2 regions of the Pectobacterium sp. 1950-15 genome follow, and region 1 is predicted to be linked to the other one. Evidence: predicted binding sites of a transcription regulator. Region 1 holds the regulator's gene; the other holds the start of a gene.

What was found. Region 1 encodes Fur, which represses iron uptake genes when iron is present. Its sites were predicted from a motif close to ATAATAATGAGAACNACTATCAA; they were not measured.
Region 2: a site for Fur is predicted at 3,496-3,518, ahead of WCT94_RS05855 (siderophore-interacting protein). Genes of this name have one in related genera too.

Annotation. Positions count from the first base shown of each region.
Region 1 is NZ_JBBBQR010000005.1:78,357-86,026, reverse strand. Features, by position in the region: gene nagA (N-acetylglucosamine-6-phosphate deacetylase) at 1-1,084, opposite strand, end outside; gene nagB (glucosamine-6-phosphate deaminase) at 1,104-1,904, opposite strand; gene nagE (N-acetylglucosamine-specific PTS transporter subunit IIBC) at 2,265-3,761, shown strand; gene glnS (glutamine--tRNA ligase) at 3,937-5,595, shown strand; gene fur (ferric iron uptake transcriptional regulator) at 5,660-6,109, opposite strand; gene fldA (flavodoxin FldA) at 6,439-6,966, opposite strand.
Region 2 is NZ_JBBBQR010000004.1:4,510-12,179, reverse strand. Features, by position in the region: gene dauA (C4-dicarboxylic acid transporter DauA) at 1-1,088, opposite strand, end outside; gene chaA (sodium-potassium/proton antiporter ChaA) at 1,252-2,352, opposite strand; gene WCT94_RS05855 (siderophore-interacting protein) at 2,639-3,442, opposite strand; gene WCT94_RS05850 (gamma-glutamylcyclotransferase) at 3,997-4,683, shown strand; gene WCT94_RS05845 (DUF481 domain-containing protein) at 4,757-5,797, opposite strand; gene WCT94_RS05840 (acyltransferase family protein) at 6,101-7,378, opposite strand; gene narL (two-component system response regulator NarL) at 7,669-7,670, opposite strand, start outside.

The sequences.
Region 1 (7,670 bases):
CGGTCAGGTTTGCCACTTTACCGCTTTCAATACTGCCTAACTGCTTATCGACACCAATGGCGCGAGCGGGGTAGAGCGTCGCCATTCGAATGGCTTCATCCAGTGCGATACCCGCATGCTCGACGCTATTACGCACGGCTTCAATCATGGTCAGTGCAGAACCGCTCAGGGTACCGTGCTCATCGACACAAATGCCATCGCGGTAGTATATGGTTTTACCAGCAAAAATGAATTGGTCAATATCTGCGCCTGCCGGTGCCGTCGCGTCAGTAACCAGCACCAGTTTATCGCCCTTGATGCGTTTACTGTTGCGAATATTGGCCCAGTCGACGTGCCGTCCATCCGCGATAATACCGCAATAGACTTCTGGGGCATCGTAAATCGCGCCAACCAATCCGGGTTCGCGGCCGGTCAGATAAGGCATGGCGTTGAACAGGTGGGTAGCGAAACGAATACCAGCGGCAAAACCCCGCTTAGCCTGTTCCCAGGTCGCGTTGGAGTGCCCGGCGGAGACGATAATGCCCGCAGCTGTTAACTGACGGATAACCGACGGTTCGACTTCTTCCGGTGCCAGCGTGACTTTTGTAATGGCGTCCGCGTTGGCACACAGAAAGTCGACCAATTCTTGTGTTGGCTGGCGAATAAAGGCAGGGTCATGCGTGCCTTTCTTTAACACGTTCAACCACGGGCCTTCGAGATGCAGCCCAAGCGCCTGATGCTTATTCTGCGCCAGCCAGTCTCTCATCACATCGATGCTGTGCTTCATAAATGCATCGCTGGAGGTAATCAGCGTAGGTAAAAAACTGGTACAGCCTGAACGCTCGTTCGCCTGCTGCATGATCTCCAGCGTCTTGACGGAGATCGTGTCCAGCGAGTCGTTGAACTGCACGCCGCCGCAGCCGTTCAACTGGAGATCGATAAACCCCGGAGCGAGGAACGCACCGCTCAGGTCGTGTTGTTCAATGCCGACAGGGAGCTCGGCAAGTGGGCAGACTCGCTCGATCAGCCCATCGGCAATCACCACGGCGTGATTATCCAGAATCTGATGGCCGGTGAAAATCCGGCTGTGGGTTAACGCGTACATCATCAACTCCCGCGATCGGTTAGAGGTTCTTCATACTTTCCGTTTCTAACTCACGGAAATATTTAACAGTTTTTACCTTCAGCTCCATCGTTGAAGGTTCGTCGCATACCATGATAGCCTTGGCATGAAGCTGCAGACAGCTGATAGTCCACATATGGTTGACGTTGCCTTCTACCGCAGCCTGAAGCGCCAGCGCTTTGTTGCGCCCGGTCACCAGAATCATCACTTCTTCGGCATCCAGCAACGTACCGACGCCCACGGTCAGGGCAAATTTAGGCACCAGACTGACGTCCCCGCCGAAGAAACGGGAATTGGCGATACGGGTTTCTTCCGTCAACGTTTTGATGCGGGTGCGGGAAGCCAGAGAGGAGGCGGGCTCATTGAAGGCGATATGTCCATCGTTGCCCACGCCGCCCATGAAAAGATGAATTTTTCCGTAGGACTTTATTTTCTCTTCATAGCGGCGACATTCTGCTGTGGTGTCTTCTGCGTTGCCGTTCAACAGGTTAATGTTTTCACGCGGAATATCAACGTGATTGAAGAAATTCTGATGCATGAAGGTATGATAGCTTTCCGGGTGATCGGTTGGCAGGCCGACATATTCATCCATATTGAAGGTGACAACGTGTTTGAAGCTCACCAGACCAGCCTTATGCATGGCGACCAGCGATTTGTAGGCCTCCAGCGGTGAGCTGCCTGTCGGTAGCCCAAGAATAAAAGGGCGCTCTGCACTGGGTTTGAAAGCGTTAATCTTCTCAACGATGTGGCGGGCGGCCCATTTTCCGACGTCGGCGGCGGTAGTTAAGGGAATGAGTCTCATCAGCGCTCTCCTGATTTTTAAGTGGAATAAATTGCGTTATTGCGTCAATCGCGCCAGCTACGCGTTTTGTCTATGCATTAAAATTAGTCTACTCCGTTTTTTTTAATCTTGAAATAAGTTGGGGTTTTATTCAGGTATAAACTTTTAGTATGCAGTTTTTTGGTGATTTTTATCACATAATTACGGGGTTTAATTTGTGTAGCGAATTATTTTTCTTACACTCCCCCTGAGAACTACCGCTGCCATGTTTTCTCGACAATGAAGTTTTTCGACAGCGACGTTCTTCGGCAGTGAAATTTATTGGCAGGTTTGTTTGCCCCACAACATTTCATTTACCTCGCAAAGGTAAGAGAGGGAAAAGTGAGTACTCTTAGCTATTTACAAAAAGTCGGCCGGGCATTGATGGTGCCTGTCGCGACGCTGCCTGCTGCCGCCATCCTGATGGGGATAGGTTACTGGATTGATCCGGTTGGCTGGGGAAGCGAGAACGCATTGGCGGCACTCCTCATCAAATCGGGCGAGGCGATTATCGGGCATATGGCGGTGCTGTTTGCGGTCGGTGTCGCTTACGGCATGTCGAAAGATAAAGATGGTGCGGCAGCATTGACCGGTTTTGTCGGCTATCTGGTGCTGACCACGCTGTGTTCACCGGCTGTTGTCGCCATGATCCAACGGATCCCTGTTGAACAGGTGCCCGCTGCGTTCGGCAAGATTGAAAACCAGTTCATCGGGATTCTGGTCGGTGTGATGTCCGCCGAATTGTATAACCGCTTTAGTCAGGTTGAACTGCCTAAGGCGCTGTCGTTCTTCAGCGGACGCCGTTTGGTCCCGATTCTGGTTTCTTTCCTGATGATTCTGGTGGCGTTCATTTTAATGTACGTCTGGCCGGTGATTTACAATGCTCTGGTGTCGTTTGGCGAACACATCCAACAAATGGGCTCGGTAGGTGCTGGGGTTTATGCCTTCTTTAACCGCTTGCTGATTCCTGTTGGGCTGCACCACGCGCTGAACTCCGTGTTCTGGTTTGATGTTGCGGGTATCAACGATATCCCTAACTTCCTGGCCGGCCAACAGTCTATTGATTCAGGCAAAGCCGTTGTGGGGATCACCGGACGTTATCAGGCGGGCTTCTTCCCGATTATGATGTTCGGCCTGCCGGGTGCAGCGCTGGCGATTTATCACTGTGCTCGCCCTGAGAACAAAAGCAAAGTAGCCGGAATTATGCTGGCGGCGGCGTTTGCCTCCTTCTTTACTGGTATCACTGAGCCGCTGGAATTCTCCTTCATGTTTGTGGCACCGGTGCTGTATTTCCTGCATGCGCTGCTGACTGGTTTTTCCGTCTTTATCGCAGCCAGCATGCATTGGATTGCCGGCTTTGGCTTCAGTGCCGGTCTGGTGGACATGGTGCTGTCTTCGCGCAACCCGCTGGCTACCCAGTGGTACATGCTGCTTGTTCAGGGACTGGCATTTTTCGTTATTTACTATGTGGTGTTCCGCTTTACCATCACGCGCTTCAATCTGTTAACGCCGGGACGTGAGCTGGCCGTGAGCGGTAGCGAAGCTGATGGATATGACGTGAGTACCGCATCCGCGAGCGAGAAATCAGGTGATACAGCGTCACTGGCGCGGGGTTACCTGCAGGCACTGGGTGGGAAAGACAATCTGCTCGGTATTGATGCCTGTATTACGCGTCTGCGTTTGAACGTGGCGGATTCCTCTCTGGTGGATGATGCACAGGCGAAGCGTCTTGGTGCGGCGGGCGTTATTCGTCTGAATAAGCAAAGCGTACAGATTGTCGTGGGCACACAGGCTGAATCGATAGCGACCGCACTGAAAGCGGAACGCGACAAGGCCTAATATGACGGTGCTACTTGTTTAACGTGGTGTTATGTCCATGAAATTGATAGGGCGAGATGGCAATCTCGCCCTTTTTTTTCGTTATGAATAATTAAATGAAACTAACGGTTGTTTCCCAGCGTAGCTTGTTGGATCATTGTCGGTTATACGTCGTTTTAGCATTGAGGAATGAAGAATGAGTGAGGCTGAAGCCCGCCCAACCAACTTTATCCGTCAGATTATCGATGAAGATCTGGCGTCCGGTAAGCATGACCATATTCAGACGCGTTTCCCGCCAGAGCCGAACGGCTATCTGCATATTGGGCATGCCAAGTCTATTTGCCTGAATTTTGGTATCGCGCGTGACTATCAGGGGCAATGCAACCTGCGTTTTGACGACACCAACCCAGTAAAAGAAGATATCGAATACGTTGAGTCGATCAAACGTGACGTCGAGTGGCTGGGCTTTTCATGGAGCGGCGACGTCCGCTATTCTTCTGATTATTTCGATCAACTGCATGCGTATGCGGTTGAGCTGATCGGTAAAGGGCTGGCTTATGTCGATGAACTGACGCCCGAGCAAATCCGCGAATACCGCGGTACGTTGACGGCGCCGGGCAAAAACAGCCCTTACCGCGACCGTACCGTGCAGGAAAACCTGGCGCTGTTTGAAAAAATGCGTAACGGCGGGTTTGCGGAAGGTACGGCCTGCCTGCGAGCAAAAATCGATATGGCATCGTCCTTTATCGTGATGCGCGATCCGGTGCTGTACCGTATTAAATTTGCCGATCACCACCAGACGGGTAACAAGTGGTGCATCTACCCGATGTATGACTTCACCCACTGCATCTCCGATGCGCTGGAAGGGATCACGCATTCACTGTGTACGCTGGAATTCCAGGATAACCGCCGCCTGTACGACTGGGTGTTGGACAACATTACGATTCCTTGCCATCCGCGTCAGTACGAATTCTCTCGCCTCAATCTCGAATACGCGATTATGTCCAAGCGTAAGCTGAATCAGTTGGTGGTGGAAAATGTCGTTGAAGGATGGGACGATCCGCGCATGCCGACCATCTCTGGTCTGCGCCGTCGTGGTTATAGCGCAGCCTCTATCCGTGAATTTTGTGTGCGCATCGGCGTCACGAAACAGGATAACAACGTGGAAATGGCCGCGCTTGAATCCTGTATCCGCGACGATCTGAATGAGAACGCCCCGCGTGCGATGGCGGTGCTGGATCCGGTCAAAGTCGTGATCGAGAATCTGCCAGCCGGGCATGAAGAATTTGTCGCGATGCCAAACCATCCGAACAAGCCGGAAATGGGGTCACGTCAGGTGGCATTCAGCCGTGAAGTCTATATCGACCGTGCTGACTTCCGTGAAGAAGCTAACAAACAGTACAAACGCTTGGTGTTGGGTAAAGAAGTGCGTCTGCGTAATGCCTACGTGATCAAAGCCGACCGCATTGAAAAAGACGAGCAGGGCACCATCACTACGATCTACTGTAGCTATGATGCAGAGACGCTGAGCAAAGATCCGGCTGATGGCCGTAAAGTGAAGGGCGTGATTCACTGGGTTTCTGCGGCACACGCGGTACCCGCAGAATTCCGTTTGTACGATCGTCTGTTCAGTGTGGCAAACCCTGGCGCGGCAGAGGACTTCCTGTCGACGATTAACCCAGACTCACTGAAGATTACGCAAGGTTTTGTCGAAGCGAGCCTGGCGCAAGCAGAAGCAGAGAAAGCGTATCAGTTTGAGCGTGAAGGTTACTTCTGTGCCGATCGTGTTTACTCCAGTGCAGAGCATCTGGTGTTTAACCGTACGGTTGGGCTGCGCGATACCTGGGTTGGCTAAGGCTGACTGGAAAGAAGACAAAAATAAAACCGCCTCGGCGGTTTTATTTTTTTATGCGGTCGATTTATCGTGTGGAATCGTGCAGGGTTTCGTCCTCTCGGCAATCCCCTTCACTGCAATGCCCGTAGAGATACAAACTGTGGTTGGTCAGTTTAATGCCGTGTCTTTCTGCGATCTCGCGTTGGCGTGCTTCGATAGACTCATCGCGGAATTCAATGACTTTGCCACAGTCGAGGCAAATTAAGTGATCGTGATGATGCTGCTGCGTCAGTTCAAAGACGGACTTTCCACCTTCGAAGTTATGACGGGTTACGATGCCCGCATCATCAAACTGGTTGAGTACGCGATAGACGGTAGCAAGACCAATCTCTTCGCCCATATCAATCAGTCTCTTATATAAATCTTCCGCACTGACGTGATGGCAGACAGGATCCTGTAACACTTCCAGTATTTTCAGTCTTGGAAGAGTGACTTTCAGGCCGGCCTTCTTTAATGCGGTATTGTTGTCAGTCATGCGGGTTTAGTCCTGTTGCTTACTTATCAATGGAGGCTGCCTAGCCTATGACATCGGTCGGCTCAAAAAATGTAATAGCGTCCCAATTATAGAACCGCACATACAAAATGAAAACAAGGGAATGTTAACAATATTGTCCCCATTCACACTACTGGTATAGAACGCAATACGTTGTTGATGAATGAGGAAATGGTGAAGCACGTATAAAACCGATGGGATTATTGTACAGGTTTACTGATAGAAGTTAAAAAAATGTATCAATTATTATGAAAGGTTTTACCTATCAATGCTGTTTTGGCTCTGATAGGGATTATCAGAGCCAATAGGATTTAGCCAACCAGCTCTTTCAGGTTCAGTTCATCGCTGATCTGTTTGACCCACGTTGTTACGCGTTCGCTGGTCAGTTCAGGCTGGCGGTCTTCATCGATAGCCAGGCCGATGAAGTGGTTGTCGTCGGCGAGCCCTTTAGAGGCTTCAAAGTAATAGCCCTCTGTTGGCCAGTGGCCGACAATCGTCGCGCCGCGAGGTTCGATAATGTCACGGATAGTACCCATGGCATCACAGAAGTATTCCGCATAGTCTTCCTGATCGCCGCAGCCAAACAGGGCAACCAGTTTTCCTGTGAAATCAACTTCTTCCAGCGAAGGGAAGAAGTCATCCCAATCGCACTGAGCTTCACCGTAATACCAGGTTGGAATACCCAGCAGCAGAATGTCGAAACCTTCGAGGTCTTCTTTGCTGCTTTTGGCGATGTCATGAACATCAGCAACGTTGGTGCCTAACTGCTGTTGGATCGTTTTGGCGATGTTTTCAGTGTTGCCAGTATCACTGCCAAAGAATATTCCGATGAGTGCCATGAATTGAATAACCTCTTGATTCCTAATGGTATGGTGTAATGTTTCACCCACTTATCTGTTAATAATAACAGACACTCACATCAGGAGAAACTCGTATCGGTAAGGATGCGTAAATCAAAGGCGTATGAAATGTGGAGGGGAGTAAAAGAAACGAAACGCAGTTCTGCCGACGCTAAATTCCCCATAATGAATAGGGATTATGGTATCGTCAGGGATTAAACGCTCATTTCCTTAATATCTTGGTGGGTATTTATTTATAACAATGTTTCATTTTTTATGAATATGCTTTTTATTTTTACAACTGATTCCGATTGTAATTAAAAGCAGACTTCTTTTTGTAAGAAATAAAAGTCACCTCACGGTACGTTACTCTTCGTGAGAATTAAAATGCATACAAAAGATAATGTTTTAATCGAATTGAAAGTCTGTAACATTTCTCGGGAATATTCCTAATAAATGGAAATAAGAATTATAACCATTTACAGATGAGACGATGAAAATACAGAAGGAAAAGGTTTTAGCCTTTTGATGTTAAAGAATAAAGTGAAAGTTCAGCGTAAATTGCCTTGCCCATTGACAGCATGCCGATGCCAACGCACGTGAGGCGCGGCGGTAGCGAACTTTATGGTAACTCTCTGATTAAAAAACTTATATCTATAAAAATAAGTGCATCCATTCTCAATATAAAAAATTATATTAATAAA
Region 2 (7,670 bases), on a different contig from region 1:
ACCAACAGCGCGTGAATCACGGCGGCGAGCGGCGAGTTGGCGCCTGCGCGCACATTAGCGGCGGAGCGGGCAATCGCGGCGGTCGCGGTAATGCCGCCAAAGAAGGGAGCAATGATGTTACCGAATCCCTGGCCCATCAGCTCCGCGTTAGAATTGTGTTTTTTGCCCGTCATCCCGTCCAGCACGACCGCGCACAGCAGCGATTCGATCGCGCCCAGCATCGCCATAGAGAATGCGGCAGGCAGCAGTGCGGAAATACTTTTCCAATCCAGCGTCATCGTCTTGCCATCCGGTGACGGAATATCCCACGGCAGAATGAGCTGCGGCAGGATGGGCGGGATGCCTTGCCCTTGCGAACCGTCCGCGAGCATATAGCTGAACCGGGAACCGATTGTAGCCACGTTTTCACCGAGCAGAGACATGATCCCCATCACCGCAACGCCTGCCAGCAGTGCGGGCAAATGGCCGGGCAGGCGAATACCGAGTCTGGGCCAAACGATGAGAACCAGCAGTGTCGTTGCGCCAATCAGCGTATCAGCAAGGTGCAGAGTCGGAAGCGATTGCGCCAGCGCCGCCACTTTTTCGACGTAATGTTCGGGAACCACGGCCATCTGCAAGCCGAAGAAATCCTTGATTTGCATGGTACCGATGGTGATAGCGATCCCGGAGGTAAACCCCAGCGTCACGGAAAGCGGAATGTATTCAATCAGGCGGCCGAAGCGGCAGATCCCCATCAACAGCAGAAATACGCCGGAAAGCAAGGTGGCAACCAGCAGGCCAGAGAGCCCGAACTGTTGCGACACGGGATACAAAATAACGACGAAAGCGGCTGTCGGGCCTGAGACGCTGTAGCGCGAACCGCCGCTGACGGCGATGACGATCCCGGCAATCGCTGAGGTATAGAGCCCATACTGTGGCGGAACGCCGCTGGCAATCGCCAGTGCCATCGCCAGGGGAATGGCGATGATACCGACGGTAACGCCGGCGATAATGTCGTGGGTAAAACGTTGCAGCGTATATTTTTCGCGCCAGCACGCGTCAATCAGCGCGCTGAACGGCCTGACGCCGTTAATTCCGTGCGTTTTCATCTAAGCAGAAACCAAAGTAAGGAAGTAAATCAACATGGCGGGCCTGCCGGTCCGTCGACGACAGCCTTACGATACGCCGGACGCGCTCAGAAGATCCAGATATACATCAAGAGAAGTGCAGTCTTGCGGGGCCGACGCGGCGAAAACCGCGTCGGCAGAGGGGTTACAGCGTGATGGTGATCAGATAGGCGGCAAAAAGTGCCAGATGCGCACTGCCGCTTAATACGTTGGTTCTGCCAGTGGAGAACGTAATGTGGCACAGCACCAACACCGACAGCATCACGACGATGTGCGGCATATCCAGACCGAAGTTCAGCGTGCGGCCGGTGAGCATGGCGATGATCGTAACGGTAGGAACCGTGAGTGAAATGGTTGCCAGCACGGAACCGAAAAACAGGTTCATCGCGCGCTGTACCTGATTTTTCAGGACGGCGCGGATCGCTCCCAACCCTTCAGGAGAGAGGATTAACAGCGCGACCAGGAAGCCCGTAAACTGCGTTGGCGCGTTCATTTCGGTCAGCAGCGTTTCCAACGGCATGGAGTTCATTTTGGTTACCGCGATAACGGCAATCAGGTGAATCAGAAGCCAGCCAGTGTGCCACAGCGAACTGTGCGCGGAGGGTTTACCGTGATGAGGGTCATCACCGTCGCCTTCGTCTTCGTGTTCATACACAAACAGGCTTTGGTGCGTACGCGTTTGAATCAACAGGAACACGCCGTACATCGCCGCGGAAATCGCGGCAATAATCAGCGACTGCGCTACGCTGAAATTACCATCTGGCAACGCGCTGGGGAAAACCAGCACAATCACCGCCAAGGGGAAGATCGCCATCAGGTACTGCTTGATGCCGCTGAGATTAACATACTGTGTTGCGAACTTACGGCCGCCGAGCAAGAGGGCGAAGCCCACCAGGCCACCGGTGACAATCACGATAATCGAATAGAGGGTGTCACGCATCAGGTCTGGGCCGGCGTCACCGGTTGCCATCAGCGCTGAAATCAGGCTGACTTCCAGAATGACGACGGACAGACTGAGGATCAGCGATCCATAGGGTTCACCCAGACGGTGCGCGAGCACGTCGGCGTGACGTACCACGCTGAACGCGCTGAAAAGTATTCCGGCTAACGCAAGGGCGTTGATGCCGAGAATAGCGATGAAATCTTGTGAACTGCCCCACATGTAGAGCACGGCCAGCGCAATAACAGGAAAAATGAGTGAGTATTCATGATGGCGAGTTTTGACCACCTCAGCATGAGACTTCATTGCGGGAGTTCTCCTTATCCAGAGGAATGATACGGCAAAATATCCCCGTCATACTTCAAGCTAGCATACCGCCCACTCGACGTATTCAGGGCATAAAACGGTAATAAACAGCAAAAGGTTACTAAAAAGTAGTTATAACGTAATGAAACGAACAAGATGATAACAGATTGTCGGCATAACGCGGGGAGTTTTACGGATTTTTACGCTTTGAGATGAAATTCAAATGAAGAGGGAGAATCTGTGTATCTTCTCCCTATCATAATAATATCAAATGTATTTTTTGTGGTTATTCGTCAGGATTGTCCATGATATCGTGGCGTTTATGATGATAATCCTCTTCATTTAACCCCTCTCGCCAATAAGGTACTGCATACATCTGATTTCGTTCACCCCCACGCTCGCGACGCACATGGCGACGGAGCTGAACCACGATACGATCCTCACCCGCTAACCAGTAAAATGCATTTTCAGCTGTTGGAAGCGCCTGAAAACGTTGCAACAGCGTATCGGTCGCGTCGGTTCCGCCGACGATCCAGTGCAGTTGAAGCTGTGATGGTTTAGCGATATCGAGCTTATCTGCCTCGCTGTCGACACGAATGACGGCATGTCCCTGAGCGCCGTCGGGCAGGTTCTCCAACAGCGCCATGAGCGCAGGGAGCGAAGACGGGTCAGCGGCCAGGTAATAAGCGGAGGCTGGCGGCAGCATAGGGAGCGGGCCGCCGGGTTGTGAAATGCCGACCCAATCACCGGGTTTGGCCTGACGGGCAAACGTGACGGCAGGCCCGGCGTGTTCATGCAGCGCGAAAACCATATCCAGCTCCGCCTCTTCTGGTCGCAGTGCGCGGACGCTATAAGTGCGAACGATAGGGCGGGCTTCGCCCTCCGGCCAGACCGGGCCGCGTTCACCAATGGCAGGCAGAACCGGTTTTTGCTGTCCTGCCTGCGGTAGAAAAAGTTTGAGATGCGCGCCATAGCGCTCGGCTGGGTAATCGCGCAACGCGTCATGCTGGAAAGTAATGCAGCGCAAATGAGGGGAAATATCGTGGATCTGTTTAACCTGAACTAAAACAGGCTGACGCGGCGTTGCCATTCAGTGTCTCCGTGGGTAGTCGATTCCGGTATGGGAAATAATAACAATACGAGATGATAATTATTATCATTTTGTGTTTAGTCGTTGTCATTCCATCGAAATAAATACGCTGTTGGGCTTTCATATACAGCAAAAGGTCGAAAACAGGCTTCTGTTATCACAAAAATGAGGTTTGTATCCGTAAAGCGTCAAGTCTGGCGACGCGTTGCCGATTAAGTTGATATACCCGTCATACTTCAAGTTGCATGTGCGTTGGCTACGTTTAGTCACCCGAATCACTTACTTGAGTAAGCTCATCGGGATGCCTTCTCTTGCCGCCTTCCTGAAACTCGAATTATTTAGGGTACAAAAGCGGAATATCGCGCGGATGAAACATTATCACGAACTTTTTTAGTTTTTGTGACCACTATCAAACTTGATCGCAAAGCCATAAATGAATAACCTCATGATTGATGGTGTTGTAAAATTAAGCAGATGAAGCAGTTAGGTTTTTAAACGCAGGGCGAGAGCCGATCTGACGAGCAGGAAAAGAGTAGGGTTGGGGGTGGTAAGTAGTGTTAACACGCGATTTTTTGCAGAAAGCAGATTGTAGAACGTCTTTTGGTTGTATTGAAGAAACCTTACTGCTCACGCCGCAACAGCGGGCTGATTCGTTGGACAGAATGCTGGCGCTCCGGCCCAATAGCTGTCCGGTCTGGGTGTTTGGCTACGGTTCGCTGATGTGGAACCCGGTTTTTGACGCCGAAGAAACCTGTCTGGCGACGCTGACAGGGTGGCAGCGTGCCTTTTGCCTGCGTCTCACCATTGGCCGTGGCACGGTAACCCAGCCGGGACGGATGCTGGCGTTACAGCCCGGCGGGCAAACGACAGGTCTGGCTTTCCGTTTACCGGAAGCGTCTCTGCGTGAAGATCTGGAGCTGCTGTGGAAGCGTGAAATGCTGACGGGCTGCTATCGTCCGCTCTGGTGTGAACTGCAGCGGAAAAACGGCACGCCGCTGACGGCGCTGGTGTTTGTGTCCGAACCGGAGCATCCCCTTAATGAAAATGATACCTGCATTCAGAGCGTTGCCCCGCTGATTGCGCGTGCGAGCGGGCCGCTTGGCACCAATGCGCAATATCTGTTTGCGCTGGAGCAAGAGCTGAAAAATCACGGGACGGAAGATGCAAGCGTGAGCGAACTGGCACAGCGGGTGCGTGTTCTGCAACAGTCGTGTTCTGCGGCGGCAGGGAAGGGACAATAACGGCGCGACGAGCGTGAGAATCGAGGTGAACGACAATATCGCCGTTCACCTTGAGACGTGTGAAGCGACCGAATTACCAGCCGACGCCAACACCCATGGTGTACAGCGTGTCGTCAACATTCCCCTGATTACTTTCGATACGGGTACGTGACACTTTCATCGTCATCGAAGACCAGTCGGTCAGCTTGAAGCGCATGCCTGCATCCGCTTTCAGATAGATTGGCGCAGTGCCGTCAAATGAACGCCCCAATTCACCGTTGGTGAAGGCTTCAACCGATTTGCTGAACAGGTAGCGGTTGTACGCCCATTTGAGCCCACCGGAGTAGAAGTCATCCTCGCCCTGATCGCGGTAGACGAAGGTTTGGGAGTTGACCAGTGAGGTCAGAGAGAACGCGCCTAAATCGTTATCCCAGAACTGATAGCCGGGACCGAGACCGAAAGAACGGTTGATTTTAATGCTTTCGATCCAGTCGCGTTTGTACTGGTAACGACCCTGCCAGAACCAGTTCTCATCCACGAATTTATCCAGCGCATATTCGCCAGCCGCATTCTTGGTGCTCTCGACTTTATCCTCTTTTGCCAAATGGTAACTGGCATCAAGGTTGTGTCGCCACGTATCGTGACGCGCTTTGGTGTTCAGCGCCACATCGTAGTTATCCGTTTCTGTCGAACTTTTCTTGTGCGACATGCCGGCATCAATGTTGCCTTTCCAGGCGAAATCGGTCACCAGCGGCTTCTGCGCGACGATGGACGTAATTTCAGAAAGCGGCAATGTTTGCGGACCAGCAGCTTCGTTAGCAAGCGACGGGTTCGCGACGATAGCGCGGTTCTCGCCCGCTTTGATCGTCGGATACAGAACGCCTTTCTCGTAGCGTTCGCCTTGAATCACCAGACCATGGTCGGATTCAAAGGTTTTCACCTTGTCCCAGGCTACAGAAATAGAGCCAGCATAGTCGGTGTTGATAAACAGTTTACCGCCGTCGAGCAGCGTGATTTTCCCTGTGAGCTTGTCGCCGTTGTTCAACCAAATGGTGTCAGCGCGGCTCTGCGTAACGCCAGCAGAGAGGGCGATAACCAGGCTGAGGGAAGAGATTGCGTGTTTGGATAGTGTCATTATTGCCAAGTAAACAGTGGTGACAGGTATTGAGATGTCCGTCGGAGACAAAGACGTACAGCCGTTGATAACGAACCGGTTTAGCCCGGAACGGCAAACATTAACAGGAATCGAAGTGATGCTCTACCCGAAAACGGTAATTGATTAGAATGTAAATAGTTATAAAAGTTGCTATTGATGATTAACGGCTATAACGCGACGGTTGTCACATTTTTGGGCTACTGGAAAGGCAATGCGTCATGCAGGAACGGCCTCTCTGGCCCAGACGGTTTCAGGCCAGAGAAGCGCGTGCGAGAACTGATGCTACGCAGTACGTTGCGTGCGTGAGGTACTGTTGGTGTTCAGGAAACGCGAGGTCAGGAACGTCCTCACGCGCAGCACGATCCGTTCCTGGAAGAGCACACAGAGCGTCACGGTGGTGAGCAGGAAAATGACATAGCCCGTCATGGAGAGCTGCACCTGGCCGGCGGCGGCAATGCACTGATCCCAGTCGCTGAAGCAGGCCATCGGGTTACCGCGCACCAGCTGTTCCAGCGTGCGGAACAGATTGAAGAGCGGAACGTGCAGCGCAAAGATCGAGAGCGAGGCTGCCCCCAGACGCGGCGACCAATGTCGCAGCCACTCGCTATTAGGTTCACGTGCCAGCGCGCTGAGGCAGACCAAGCCGACCTGAGCTGGCAGGAGCAAGCCGTTATGCAGCAGGAAATACCAATAGGCTTCGCCTTTTGTAAACAGCCAGGTAGCGACAAGGAAATTCACACTGATAAAGAGGGCGAGTGCAGAGCGCTGGCCTTTGGTCAGCGGTAAGCGATCTTTCTGACGATAATGACGGAACAGCGCATACCCCAAAATCCCGGCGAGGAATTCCGGCAGACGGAAGATCGGCCCGCGCTGCAATAACCCAGTGTACGGCATGCCGAACTGCTGCTGCCAGATCACCCAAATCGGCGGGAGCAGGTACAACAAACAGACGATCCCCATCCACAGCCACGGATGACGGCTGTTCAACAGACGTGGGGCTAACAATGGAAATGCCAGATAGAAAAAGAACAGGGTAGAAAGCGACCATAACGGGGCATTGAAGGTCAGGAAGTAAGGATTCCATGCCTGCAACATCAGTACCTGCAATAACCCGTTGAACGCCAACTGTGCATTCGTCATGTAATGGCGCAGTGTTTCGGGGTCGGCTGCGGGATCGTTGGTGTCATAAATGACAAAACGCGCGCTGGCGACTTGCCCTTCCGGCGGCACGGCCAGCCACTGCATCAGCGTGACAACGGCAATCGAAGACAGCAGGGCAATGATATGGATGGGATAAAGATTAAAGAAGCGTTTGGCCCAGAACTGGCGAACAGGTTCACGCAGACGTCCGTCCTTAATGTAGACATGGGCTAGCAAGAAGCCAGACAGGACAAAGAACGTGCTGGTCGCGAAGAATCCCATGCTGGTGAGCTCGCTCAGGAAGGGAATGCGCTCACGCTGGGGATAAACGTGTACTGTGTGATAAATCATCACATAGCAGCCGAGCAAAAACCGTAACCATTCCAGGCCGATAAACCGCTCCTTACTGACCTTTTTCATGTTGTTCCTCAACGTTAAACTCGGTGTAAAAGCCGAAAAATGCGATTACTAACTAGTTTAGACGAGAGCAACGTCACATTAATTAGGATAATGGCTATAAATGCCGGTGCCGTTTAGCAAGCGTTTAGATTGGGCGGGGTGTTGATGGTATTTCCAACAATTATTTTCATCAACTTTGTTTTCGTTAGCTACGGCGGCATCCTCGCTCACGCGAGGATAATCTCGGACGGTAGGGCGCCAGAGCGCCTTATCCGTACCGCTGACAATAGCTGTTTTTTATGACGATTTGATT